3 regions of the Kitasatospora sp. NPDC048540 genome follow, and region 1 is predicted to be linked to each of the others. Evidence: riboswitches for the same ligand, from Rfam matches in the RefSeq annotation. Region 1 holds a riboswitch; each other region holds the start of a gene.

What was found. Region 1 has a riboswitch for cobalamin ahead of metE (5-methyltetrahydropteroyltriglutamate--homocysteine S-methyltransferase). Riboswitches for the same ligand answer to the same signal wherever they lie in the genome.
Region 2: another riboswitch for cobalamin. It lies ahead of AB0D08_RS35390 (prenyltransferase/squalene oxidase repeat-containing protein); the one in region 1 lies ahead of metE (5-methyltetrahydropteroyltriglutamate--homocysteine S-methyltransferase).
Region 3: another riboswitch for cobalamin. It lies ahead of AB0D08_RS35025 (cobalamin biosynthesis protein); the one in region 1 lies ahead of metE (5-methyltetrahydropteroyltriglutamate--homocysteine S-methyltransferase).

Annotation. Positions count from the first base shown of each region.
Region 1 is NZ_JBEZIR010000164.1:10,198-14,511, forward strand. Features, by position in the region: gene AB0D08_RS36695 (S-(hydroxymethyl)mycothiol dehydrogenase) at 1-772, shown strand, start outside; gene AB0D08_RS36700 (hypothetical protein) at 842-1,057, opposite strand; cobalamin riboswitch at 1,134-1,286, shown strand; gene metE (5-methyltetrahydropteroyltriglutamate--homocysteine S-methyltransferase) at 1,468-3,783, shown strand; gene AB0D08_RS36710 (NAD-dependent epimerase/dehydratase family protein) at 3,902-4,314, shown strand, end outside.
Region 2 is NZ_JBEZIR010000147.1:7,116-11,429, reverse strand. Features, by position in the region: gene AB0D08_RS35390 (prenyltransferase/squalene oxidase repeat-containing protein) at 1-1,730, opposite strand, end outside; cobalamin riboswitch at 1,839-1,981, opposite strand; cobalamin riboswitch at 2,064-2,136, shown strand; gene AB0D08_RS35385 (hypothetical protein) at 2,264-3,667, shown strand; gene AB0D08_RS35380 (adenosylcobinamide amidohydrolase) at 3,655-4,314, opposite strand, start outside.
Region 3 is NZ_JBEZIR010000143.1:4,127-8,440, reverse strand. Features, by position in the region: gene AB0D08_RS35030 (cobyric acid synthase) at 1-902, opposite strand, end outside; gene AB0D08_RS35025 (cobalamin biosynthesis protein) at 1,218-2,165, opposite strand; cobalamin riboswitch at 2,257-2,419, opposite strand; gene AB0D08_RS35020 (helix-turn-helix transcriptional regulator) at 2,718-3,407, shown strand; gene AB0D08_RS35015 (alpha/beta hydrolase) at 3,535-4,314, shown strand, end outside.

The DNA.
Region 1 (4,314 bases):
GTACTGCTTCGACACCCGCAACGCCGGGCAGCGGATGACCCTGGCGGACGGCACCGAACTCACGCCGGCGCTCGGCATCGGCGCCTTCGCTGAGAAGACACTCGTCGCGGCGGGCCAGTGCACCAAGGTCGACCCCGCCGCCTCGCCCCTCGCCGCCGGACTGCTCGGCTGCGGCGTCATGGCCGGCCTCGGCGCCGCCGTCAACACCGGCGGGGTCTCCCGGGGGGACAGCGTCGCCGTCATCGGCTGCGGCGGAGTCGGCCACGCCGCCGTCATGGGCTCCCGGCTGGCAGGGGCCGCCCGGATCATCGCCGTCGACCTCGACGACCGCAAGCTCACCACCGCGCGCAGGCTCGGCGCCACCCACACCGTCAACTCCCGTGAGCGCGACGCCGTGGCAGCCATCCGCGAGCTCACCGGCGGCAGCGGCGCCGACGTCGTCATCGAGGCCGTCGGCCGCCCGGAGACCTACCGGCAGGCCTTCCACGCGCGCGACCTCGCCGGCACCGTCGTCCTGGTCGGCGTGCCCACCAGCGAGATGACCCTGGAACTGCCGCTGCTGGACGTCTTCGGCCGGGGCGGCGCGCTCAAGTCCTCCTGGTACGGCGACTGCCTGCCCTCGCGGGACTTCCCCATGCTGATCGACCTCTACCTCCAGGGGCGCCTGGACCTCGATGCCTTCGTCACCGAGACCATCCCGCCGACCGACGTCGAGGCCGCCTTCGCCCGCATGCACAACGGCGATGTGCTGCGCTCGGTGGTGGTCTTCTGACGAGCACGGCGCCCCGCCCGGGGTGAGGCCCGCCGGCCGGCGCCCAGTGGCCGACGGCGTGAACGCCGGTCAGGCCGGCGCGATCGGTGGCTGCGCGGCGAGCGCCGCCACCAGCGCGGGCCGTGAGGTCACCACCAGCGGGTGCCCGAGACGGCCGGCCTCGGCCCTGGGCAGGTTGCGGACGTCCTCGCCGGCGTCGACGTTCCCGAGACCGCCGGCCAGGAGGAACCGCCGGCCGAGGGTGAGCGGGTGCGGAGTCTCACCATGTGGGCGATCGGGTGACATTCGGGCCCCGGGCCGGGGGAGTGGGCATAGGCTGACCGGTGCAGCTGGTTCGCCCCGTCCGCCAGGCGGGGTGTCGTAAGAGGGAACCCGGTGGGAATCCGGGACTGCCCCGCAGCGGTGAGTGGGAACGACCGCCGTCATACGCACTGGGCCCGGGAGGGTCTGGGAAGCGACGGCCAGTAGGTGCCCGCCCTTCACAGGGTGGGTGTGCCCGCGAGTCCGAAGACCTGCCCGCTGCCCGCCCGCGATCGATCCGCGGGCGGCCACCCGGTGACCTCGAGGGCGGGTCGGCGACCACAACAGGCGGAGCAGGCACGCGCACGCGCGGGCCGCCGCCCTGTTCGTCATCCCTTCGCGCTCCCGTCCCGTCCCCGGGTACCTGAGGACACAGACTCGCGAAGGAGAGTCCCTTGACAGCGAAGTCCGCAGCCGCGGCCACCCGCGCCACCGTGTACGGCTACCCCCGCCAGGGCCGGGACCGGGAACTCAAGAAGGCCGTCGAGGGCTACTGGAAGGGCACCGTCACCGCCGACGCCCTCCGGGACACCGCGGCCGGCCTGCGCCGGGCGAACTGGGAGCAGCTCGCCGACGCGGGCGTACGGGAGGTCCCCACCGGCGACTTCTCGCTCTACGACCACGTGCTGGACACCACCCTCGCCGTCGGCGCGATCCCGGCCCGCCACCGCGCGGCGGTCGACGCCGACCCGCTGGACGGCTACTTCGCCATGGCGCGCGGCACCCAGGACGTCGCGCCCCTGGAGATGACCAAGTGGTTCGACACCAACTACCACTACCTGGTGCCCGAACTCGGGCCCGACACCGCCTTCACCGCCGACTCCGCCAAGGCCGTCGCGGAGCTGGGCGAGGCGCTCGCCGCCGGCCACGAGGCCCGCCCGGTGCTGGTCGGCCCGGTGACCTACCTGCTGCTCGCCAAGCCCGCCCCGGGCGTCGCCGCCGACTTCCTGCCGATCACCCTGCTCGACCGGCTGCTGCCCGTCTACGCCGAGCTGCTGGCCGACCTGCGCGCCGCCGGCGCCGAGTGGGTGCAACTGGACGAGCCCGCGCTGGTGCAGGACCGCACCCCGGCCGAACTGAACGCCGCCGCCCGCGCCTACCGCGAGCTCGGAGCCCGCACCGACCGGCCGAAGCTGCTGGTCGCCAGCTACTTCGACCGCCTCGGCGAGGCCCTGCCGGTGCTGGCCAAGGCCCCGGTCGAAGGCCTGGCACTGGACTTCACCGGACCGGCCGCCGGCAACCTGGACGACCTCGCCGCGGTCGGCGGACTGCCCGGCAAGCGCCTGGTCGCGGGCGTGGTGGACGGCCGCAACGTCTGGATCAACGACCTGGAGAAGTCACTCGCCACCCTGGCCACCCTGCTCGGCCTCGCCGGCACCGTCGACGTCGCCACGTCCTGCTCGCTGCTGCACGTCCCGCTGGACGCCGACGCCGAGCGCGACATCGACCCGCAGATCCTGCGCTGGCTCGCCTTCGCCGAGCAGAAGGCGCAGGAGGTCGCGCTGCTGGCCCGCGGCCTGCGCGAGGGCACCGGCGCGATCACCGCCGACCTGGCCGCGAACCGGGCCGACCTCGCCTCCCGCGCCACCTCCCCGATCACCCGTGACCCGGCGGTCCGCGCCCGCGCCGCCGCCACCACCGCCGAGGACGCCCGCCGCGCCCAGGCGTACCCGGAGCGCACCGCGGCCCAGCGCGCCCGGCTCGGACTGCCGCTGCTGCCGACCACCACCATCGGCTCCTTCCCGCAGACCTCCGAACTGCGCCGCGCCCGAGCCGACCTGACGGCCGGCCGGATCGACGCCGGCGCCTACCGGGAGCGGATGGAGGCCGAGGTCCGCGAGGTGATCGCCTTCCAGGAGCAGGCCGGCCTGGACGTCCTGGTGCACGGCGAGCCCGAGCGCAACGACATGGTCCAGTACTTCGCCGAACAGCTCACCGGCTACCTCGCCACCCGGCAGGGCTGGGTGCAGTCCTACGGCACCCGGTACGTGCGGCCGCCGGTGCTGGCCGGAGACATCTCCCGCCCGCACCCCATGACGGTCGACTGGTTCCGCTACGCGCAGAGCCTCACCGACCGTCCGGTCAAGGGCATGCTCACCGGCCCGGTCACCATGCTCGCCTGGTCCTTCGTCCGCGACGACCAGCCGCTCGCCGACACCGCCCGCCAGGTCGCCCTCGCCCTGCGCGACGAGGTGAACGACCTGGAGGCCGCGGGGGCGGCCGTCGTTCAGGTCGACGAGCCCGCCCTGCGCGAGACACTGCCGCTGCGCGCCGCGGACCGCCCGGCCTACCTCGACTGGGCCACCGGGTCGTTCCGCCTGGCCACTTCCGGGGTGCGGGCCGACACCCAGATCCACACCCACATGTGCTACGCCGAGTTCGGCGCGATCATGACCGCGATCGACGAGCTCGACGCGGACGTGATCTCGCTCGAGGCCACCCGTTCGCACATGGAGGTCGCCGGAGAGCTGGCCCGGGCCGGCTACCCGCGCGAGGTCGGGCCCGGCGTCTGGGACATCCACTCCCCGCGGGTGCCCGGCACCGACGAGGCCCTCGAGCTGCTGCGGGCCGGGCTCGCCGCGATCCCCGCCGAGCGGCTGTGGGTCAACCCCGACTGCGGCCTGAAGACCCGCGGTTGGACCGAGACCCGGGCCTCGCTGGACAGCCTGGTCGGCGCCGCCCGCAAGCTGCGGGAGGAACTCGCCGGCTGACGGCCGGCGGGGACCGCCGGGGCGGGCGCGGAAGGTGTTCCGCGCCCGCCCCGGAAGCCGTACCGGGCTCCCGAATCCCGGTGGAGGCGGCGGGCGGACACCGTTACTGTCGACCGCCATGCGACTTCTCGTACTTGGCGGCACCTCGTTCGTGGGCCGGGCGATCGTTGACGACGCGCTGCGGCAGGGGGTCGAGGTGACCCTGTTCGGCCGGGGCAGAACCGGCGTGGACCTGTTCCCGGGCGTGCCCCGGCTGATCGGTGACCGGGACACCGGGGACTACACGGCGCTGCAGGGCGGCAGTTGGGACGCCGTCGTGGACGTCAGCGGGTACGTGCCGCGCCACGTCGGTCAGGCGATGGCGGCGCTCGGCGACCGGGTCGGCCGGTACCTGTTCATCTCCAGTCAGGCCGTCTACGTGCAGACGGGCGTGGGGCCGGGCTCGGACGAGGACACACCCCGCCGCCCGCCGGTGCGCGACACCGAGGAACTGGACGAGGACACCTACGGGCCGTGCAAGGTGGCGTGCGA
Region 2 (4,314 bases), on a different contig from region 1:
GCGTCGTCGGTCCCGGTGGCGGCGAGCGCGTAGGCGCCGTCGATGGTGAGGCCGAAGTCGGCGAAGGTCGGGAAGGCCTCGTAGTAGTGGCCGTCGATCAGGTTGGCCGGGGCGGTCAGATAGGCGCTGCCCTTGGCCAGGTCGGGTGCCTTGCCTGGCTTCGGGGGCTGCGTGGCGGAGCCGAGGTCGTGGGTGACGCTCGCCGGGTCGGTGCCGGTGAGGGCGAGGATGGCCTGCTCGGTGGCGGCCGGGTCCGAGTCGGTGGTCCCCTCGTCGGGGCCGAAGCCGCCGTCCTTGTTCTGGCGGGCGGCGAGCCAGGACTTGGCGGCGGCCTGCTCGGCGGTGCGGCCGGTGGCCTTGAGCCCCTGGGCCGCGCCCGCGGTGCTGGCGGTGTCGCCGCCGGGGGCACCGGCGTACGGGAGGTAGGAGCCGTCGGCCTGCTGGCTCGCGGCGAGCCGGTCGGCGGCCTTCTGCGCGGTCGGGTCGGCGCTGCCGGCCTTGCGCAGGGCCAGTACGGTGAGCGCCGTGTTGGACGGGTCGGATTCGCAGTTCTCGCCGGGCACGATCATGGCGCCGGCGATGCCGCCGTCGGCGCACCGCAGGGCGTCGAACCGCGCGAGCGTGGCGGCGGGCGGGGTGACGTCGCCGCGCAGCAGGGCGATCACGCCGAGGGCCTGCACCCAGGGCGAGGCGGCGCCGAGGAAGTCGCCCGCGGCGGTGCACTTGCCGTCCTCGCCGGCCGCGGTGCAGACGTGGTCGGTCAGCGCGGCGAGCAGGTCGTGGCCGCCGAACGCGCGGGGGTTGCCGCCGGTGCTCTCGGCGACGAGGGCGAGCAGGGCGGCGGCGCGGGAGCCGGGCCTGCCGTTCGGGCCGTCGGGGAGGAGGAAGGCGTCGGTGTGCGCCTCCAGGAAGGCGACGACCTTGCGCAGGGCCGGGTCCTGGGTGCCGGCCGCGGCGAGGGCGAGGGCCGTGAGCGAGGTGCGGGGGTAGTCGGGGCCCTCGAAGGCCCAGTTCTCCATGTGGTCGCCGTGGACGAGCTGCCCGGCGAGCCAGGCTGCCGCGGCCGCGGGGTCGCCGGTGGCGGGCGGCGCGACGGTCGGGCTAGTGGAGGCGGATGCCGAGGCCGAGGCCGATGCGGCGTCGGACGGTGAGGGGCTAGCGGCGTTCTTCGCCCGGACCGAGTCCGGGGTGAAGGCGGGCACGCCGCTGCTGCCGCCGACGTCGGTGCCGCCGTACACCCAGGCCTCGACCTCGCCCGGCTTCGGCTTCTGGGTGCCGGCGCCGAACTGGCTGTAGGACCAGGTGTCCTGGCCGGGCTCGGCGGTCCAGTACGACCAGTACGCCGTCGCCTGCGGGGTGTTGACGCAGGGTTCCTCGGCGGGGGTCGGGTACTGGACGCCGTTGCCGAAAGTGCCGCTGCCGAGGCGGCAGATGAAGGCGGGTCCGTCGTGTTCGGTTCCGGTGGTGGTGAACCCGGCGTTGTGCAGCAGGTTCATGCTGGTGGTGGGGTGGGCGTCGCAGCCGCGCACCACGCTGCCGCCCCAGTGGGTGAAGTCGACGGCGACCACGGCGCCGGTGGTGGCCGTGCACTCCTCGATCGGGTCGGCGGCGGCACGGTCGGGGTGGCCGATCATCACGGCGCCGCCCGCGGTGATCGCGATGGCGGTGGCGAGCAGGAGGGAGGCCGGACCCCGGCCTCTGTGCCCCGTACGCGTGCTGCTGACCCTCACCGGCGACTCCCTGATCGGTCGAGGCGGGGTAACGACGGCGCAGCCGACCGGGTCCCGGGCAGGGGAGCCGATCCGGACCGCGTCGTAGTCCGCGACGACGCACGTGTTGCTGACCAAGCCCCTCGGCGCAGGCATTCCGGCTCACCCGCCGCTCGGCGACGGGTCCACGGTTGCGGGTCAGCGCCGGAATCGGACCGGCTTCCCCTGACTGCCGAGGGTAAAAAACCGGTTCATCAGACCATGCGGCCGAGCGGGGAGTCAACGAGGCGTCATGTCGCCTTCCCCACCTCCTGACCACCCGTGAGGTGCGGTAGCGTCCCCGGTGGCCGTGTGGGGGAACCCGGTGCGAATCCGGGGCTGACGCGCAGCGGTGTGGGGCGGATCGACGCCCCGAGCCCGAATGCCCGCCCGGCCGCGCACCACGAGCGAGAGCCAGCCCACGCGATCCGGGCGGCGGCCGCCCCAGCTGTCGTGCTCCCCCGCGGGGACACCGGACCGGCGCGGGTCGACGCCCCCACCCAAGGAGCCCGACCGTGCCCCTCCGCCCCTCCTCCGTCACCGTCGTCGCCCTGGCGGCCGGCGCCCTGCTGGTGTCCGCCGTCCCGGCCGGCGCCACCGCCTCCCCGGCCCAGATCGCCACCTCCAGGAGCACCGGCGTCACCTACCTCAAGTCGCTGCAGGGCTCGGACGGCAGCTACGTCACCGGCGGCGGGCTGTCCGACGAGTGGGCGTTCAGCGCCCTCGCGGCCGCCGGGACGGCCGCCGTCGACGTCACCCCCGGCGGCGACACCACCAAGAACGCCCGCACCGTCTACCGCAACCAGCTCGCCGCGGCCTCCTGGCCCAGCGCCTCGCCCGTCGTCACCGACTACGAACGCGCCGTCCTCAACGCCTACGCGGCCGGTATCGACCCGGCCCGGGCCGGCCCGGGCCGCAACCTGATCGCCGACCTCGCCGCGTACTGGCAGAGCGCCGAACCCGGCTACTACGGCCCGTCCGCCAACTTCAACGGCACCGTCTTCGGCCTGCTCGCGCTCGGCGGAGCCCGCACCCAGGCGGGGGCCCAGCGCGTGCCGCAGGCCCTGATCGACGCCACCGTGACCGCGGTGCGCGCCAACCAGCACAACGACGGCGGCTGGAACTACGGCAAGGCCGCCGGCAACCCGACCGCGCTCGCCCAGGGCAGCGACATCGACATGACCGGCGCCGCGATGGCCTCACTGTGCAGCAGCGGCGTGCCCGGCACCGACGCGGCGATCGTCGCCGCCAAGAACTTCCTCAAGGGCAAACTCGTCCCCTCCGGCGCCTTCAACTCCATGTTCGGCGCCAACACCGACTCCAACGGCTGGGCCGTCTCCGGCCTCAACGCCTGCGGCATCAACCCCCAGGGCGCCGACTTCACCAGCGGCAGCGGCAAGACCCCGATCGACTTCCTGATCGCCCAGCAGTTCAAGCCCGGCGGCGGCTTCAAGTACCTGCCCACCGACACCGCGCCCTCCGCCTACGCCTCCGTGGACGGGCTGCGCGCCGTCGCGGGCGCCGGTTTCACCGCCGCCCCGCCCACGCCGGTCACCGCAGGCACCCCGACCTGGGCCGCCACCGGAGCCTTCACCGCCGGGACGGCCGCCCGCCTCGCGCTGATCGTCGACAACGGCACCGCCGGCGCACTGAAGGTCTGCGCCGTCACCGTCACCCCGACCGGCGCCACCACCACGCTGGGCGCCGTCCTTGACGCCGCCGCCACCGCGACCCCGAGCGGCTGCGTCACCTCGGTCACCCCGCCCACCGGCAGCGGTACCGTCACCGCGGTCAACTCAACCGCCAACAGCGGTGGTTCGTCCTGGAAGGTGAGCCTGGACGGTGCCGCTGCCACCGCCGCGACCCGGGCGACGGTCATCAACATCGGCGACACCGTCTCGCTGCGCTACGGCAGTTGAGCATCCGCCAGCTCGTAGGTCCGGCGGCAGCCGGGCCGGGGGTACGCGTGGTCGGGCACCGGACCGCGTGCCCGGCGCGCGCGGTCGGCCTCCGCGCCCTCGCGTACCGCGGCGTGCACCGCGCGGGCGACCCGCGCGCCCCACGGCGAGCGCGGCCCGCCGAACGGCTCCGCGCTCTCCCCGGGACGGGCGCGCCGTACCGCGACGCACACCGCGTCCGAGGGCGTCCCCGAGCAGTCGTACCCGGCGTCCAGCAGCGCCTGCACCTTCGCCTCGGTGGCGGTGGCCAGCAGGTTCACCAGACCGGCATCGGACACCGCCACCGGGACGACCGCCAGGATGTTGATGGTCCCGGGCCCGTGGGCGGCCGCCGGCTCCGGCGCGGCGGCCCAACTCGGCACGCCGATCCCCGCGGTGACTACCGCGATGGCCCCGGCGTCGCAGGCCCAGGTCACCGCGTCCACCTGGGCGGCCGTCATCAGGCCGGCCCCGGGACCGGTCAGCCCGTGGGCGGTGGCCAGCTCCGCCAGGTGCCGGTCCGGATCCATCCGGCCGTACCCCGGCCGGACCTGGGCGTTGACCACCCACTCCCGGTCGCCCAGGCCACCGCCGAGCACCGCGCTGCTGACCATCCGCCAGCCCGGCCC
Region 3 (4,314 bases), on a different contig from region 1:
ACCACCAGATCGGCGTCGGCCAGCTCCTCCGGGCGGGTCGCCCAGCGCACCAGCACCCCCGGTTCCTGGGCCAGCGCGTCGAGGTCGGTGAAGTTCGACAGCCGCGGGAAACGCAGCACGGCGACCCGCAGCACGTCCGCCCCGACCGGCCCGACCGCCGCGCCCTGCGCCACCACGGTGGTCAGGTCCAGCGAGTCCTCGGCGTCCAGCCACAGCCCGGACAGCATCGGCAGCGTGCCCAGCACCGGACGGCCGGTCAGCTCGCGCAGCATCGCCAGCCCGGGCTCCAGCAGCCGCGCGTCACCGCGGAACTTGTTGACGAACCAGCCCGCCACGTGCCGCTGGTCCTCGGCCGACAGCAGCGCCAGCGTCCCGTACATCGCGGCGAACACCCCGCCGCGGTCGATGTCCCCGACCACCACGGTCGGCAGGCCGGCGGCGGTGGCCAGCCCCATGTTGGCGATGTCCCGGTCGCGCAGATTGATCTCGGCGGGCGACCCGGCGCCCTCGCACACCACCACCTCGTACCGGCTGCGCAGATCCGCCAGGCACGCCAGTGCCCGTTCCAGCAGGACGGGCTTGCGGTCGCGGTAGTCCAGGGCGCCGACCTCGGCGACGGCCCGGCCGAGCAGGACGACCTGGCTGCGGCCGTTGGCCCCGGGCTTGAGCAGCACCGGGTTCATCGCCGCCTCCGGGTCCACCCGGGCGGCGGCCGCCTGCATCGCCTGTGCCCGGCCGATCTCGGCGCCGTCGGCGGTCACGAACGAGTTCAGCGACATGTTCTGCGCCTTGAACGGAGCCACCCGCACCCCCTGCCGGGCCAGCCACCGGCAGATCCCCGCCGTCACCACACTCTTCCCGGCATCCGACGTCGTACCGGCCACCAGCAGCGCCTTAGCCACGCCCACACCATTCCTCAGTCGTCATCGGGCCCCCGGCCGGCCCTCCGGGCGTGTCTCGGGGGTGCGTCTTTTCAGGGGCGCGGGGAACTGCGCGCTGCGGGAGGTGCGGCGCGGTCACGTCGGTCTTCGTGCCTCGGGGGTGCGTCCTTTCAGGGGCGCGGGGAACTGCGCGCTGCGGGAGGTGCGGCGCGGCGCCTTCCGACTTCGCGCAGTTCCCCGCGCCCCTGGGGGGTGCCCAGCTCTGTGGGGTAGCGCCCCTGGGGGGTGCCCAGCTCTGTGGGGTAGAGCCCCTGGGGGGTGCCCAGCGTGATCGGTTCATCGGGTGCCCCGGGGGTGGCGGCGGGTCAGGGTCCAGGCGGTGCGGGCGAGGACGGTGGTGGCCAGGGCCAGGGTGCCGACGCGGCGGGAGAGGAGGCAGGCCCGTTCGATGTCGTCGGCCGCCACCGGGCGGAGCTCCGCGCCGAGCACCGGCCGGTGCTCGACCCGCGTCCCGTAATGCAGCGTGCCCCCGAGCCGTACGCCGAGGGCGCCCGCGAACGCCGACTCGGCCTGGCCCGCGTTGGGGCTGGGGTGGGCGGAGCCGTCCCGTCGCCAGACCTGCCAGGCGGTCCGCGGGTGCGGCGCCGCGGCGACGGTCAGCAGCGCGGTCAGCCGGGCGCCGGGCCAGCCGGCCACGTCGTCCAGCCGGGCGGAGGCCCAGCCGAAGCGCCGGTGGCGGGCCGAGCGGTGCCCGACCATGGCGTCGAGGGTGTTGACGGCCCGGAAGGCGAGCAGTCCGGGCGTCCCGGCGAGGGCGCCCCAGGTGAGTGCGTTGACCACCGCGTCGGCGGTGTTCTCGGCCACCGACTCGACGACCGCGCGGGCGAGTTGCTGCTCGTCCAGGGCGCTCGGGTCGCGGCCGCACAGGTGCGGCAGCCGTTCCCGGGCCGCCGTCAGGTCGCCTGCCCGGAGGGAGGCGGCGATGGTGCGGGCCTCGCGGGTGAGGGAGGTGCCGCCGAGGACGGTCCAGGTGGCGGCGGCGGCCAGCGCGGTGCGGCCGGCGGCCGAACGCCCCAGCGTGCGTTCGGTGAGGACCGCGCCGGCTGCGACGGTGCCCACGCAGGTGGCGGTGTAGGCGGCGCCGACGGCCCGGTGGTCGCGCCAGACGGCCCGTTCCAGCCGGCCGGCGGCCGAGCCGAACAGGGCGACCGGGTGCCCGCGCCGGGGGTCGCCGTACCGGGCGTCGGCCAGGTAGCCGGCGACGGCGCCCAGCAGCCAGGGCAGGGCGGGGGTCAGTCGGCGCACGGCGTGGCGGGCGTGGCTCGGTCCTGGGCAGCCTGCATGGCTAGGTGTCCTCACTCAGGGTCCGCGCCCTGGATCGACGAACGGTGGTGAGAGTCTCCTGGCTCCCGGCCTGGCGACCGCCCGCCGCTGCGGGGGCGCCGACCGGTGACAGTGGCGGGACCGCGCCGGACTCGCACCGGCTTCCTCTGCTTGCCTCCGTATGGCGCAAGGATCCCATCACGCGCTTCGTCCGGGAGTCAACAAGACCGCCGGAGGGCTTGATCACACGTCATCACCCCAGCTCACCGGGCCCGCGGCCCGGGCTGTGACCCTGGCCCCGGCCGCGACCGGAGGCGGCCGCCGGCCCGCGCTCCCGCGCACCTCTCCTACGGAGCGGGCACCCGCGGCGTCAGCCGTCTCTACCTCCGAGTAGCCGGGCGCCTGCGGGGCGGACGGTTGTCGGTTCGACCAGTCCACTGTGGATCTGTCCAACGGGGGTTCGTGCGTTCAGCGGCTACAGGGGGCGGCGGCCCCGGCCCTAGCTTCGGTCCCATGCGACGAAGACAGCCCGCCCCCACCCCGGTGCCGTTCTCCCCGGCGGCCGCCCGGGCCCACCGCGCCGGTCTCGGTCTGACGCCGGACCAGGTGGCCGAGGGCATGGCCGCCCACGGGGTACGGCTGCTGCCGGCCCATGTGATCGGGTGGGAGAGCGGTGCCGTCCGGCCCTCCGAGGAGGAGTTCATCGCGTTGGCGCGTGCCCTGTGGTGTCCGCCGGCGCAGCTGATGGGCGCCCGCCCGGCGAGCCTGCGGGACTTCCGGGTGGCCCGCGAGCTCGGCCAGGAGCAGGCGGCCCGGCAGATCGGGGTCACCCCGCAGAGCTATGCGAAGGCGGAGCTGACCGGCCGCTGGGCAGGTGACGCGGAGCAGACCAGGGCGCTGGCCCGGGTGCTCGGACTCGGGCTGCGCACCCTGGTGTGGATCACCGGTCACCAGGACGACCTCGACCAGCGGCTGCGGCAGGTGGTGCAGGGCCGGTGGCAGGGCCAGCTGAAGCCGGTGGCCCGCCTGGTGCCGGTGGACCAGGAGGTGCTGGCGCTGGTACTGGCCGAGCTGCAGGGCGAGTACCAGGTGCCGATGCACTGGGGTGCGGCCGCCCCGGCCGCCGAGGAGCAGCCGCGGCAGCTGCCGACGCCGCGGTTCTGGGAACTGCTGTCCCGGCACCGCACCGAACTCCCGATCTGACGGGCGCCGCCCCGGCGGCCCGGCCCGCAGCCCCTCGAACGGCCCCGCCCGGTGGCCCGGGCCGGGGCCGGACGGTGGACTGGGAGCGCATCGATTTCGGTCCGCGATCAGCACACCGGGGAGCACAATGCGCTGGCAAACCGCCGCCGTCGTGGCAGCCGCCGTCGTCGGGACCGGGACCGCGGTCCTGCTGCTCGGCCGCAAGGTCTCCGACCGGGTGCTGAAGCCCGCCGACGGCGGCGGGGGCACCTCGCTGCGGGTGCACGCGCTCGGCCCCGGCCAGGTCACGCTGACCCGCACCACCGCCTCGGTCCGGCCCGGCCGGTACGCCCTGGAGTGGGGGGACGGCGGTCACGCCGTGGTCGGCGACGTGCTGCGCACCGATGTGCAGACCGTCACCCGGCGCCTGGAGCGGGCCGACGGCGGCACCCTCACCGCCGGCACCGAGGTGCGGCTGACGCCCCGGGTCTACGTCGGTGACCCGCTCACCGCGCTGGGCATCGAGTACGTCGACTCCTCCGTGAACGCCGAGATCGGCGAGCTGCCCGCCTGGTACGTCCCCGCGGTCCGCGGGACCTGGGTGGTCCTGGTGCACGGCCCGGGAGCCGACCGCACCCAGGTGCTGCCGGTGCTGCCGCTGCTGCGCTCGCTGCGGGTGCCGACGCTGACCGTCACGTACCGCGGTGACGAGGGCGCGCCGCCCTCGCCGGACGGGCTCGGGCACTTCGGCGAGACGGAGTGGCGCGACGTGGACGCGGCGGTCCACACGGCGCTGGCCTCCGGTGCGGGCCGGGTGGTGCTGTACGGCTGGTCGCTCGGGGCGACGATCGCGATGCAGACGGCGGTCCGCTCGGACTGGCGCGGGTCGGTGGCCGGGCTGGTGCTGGACTCCCCGGTGCTGGACTGG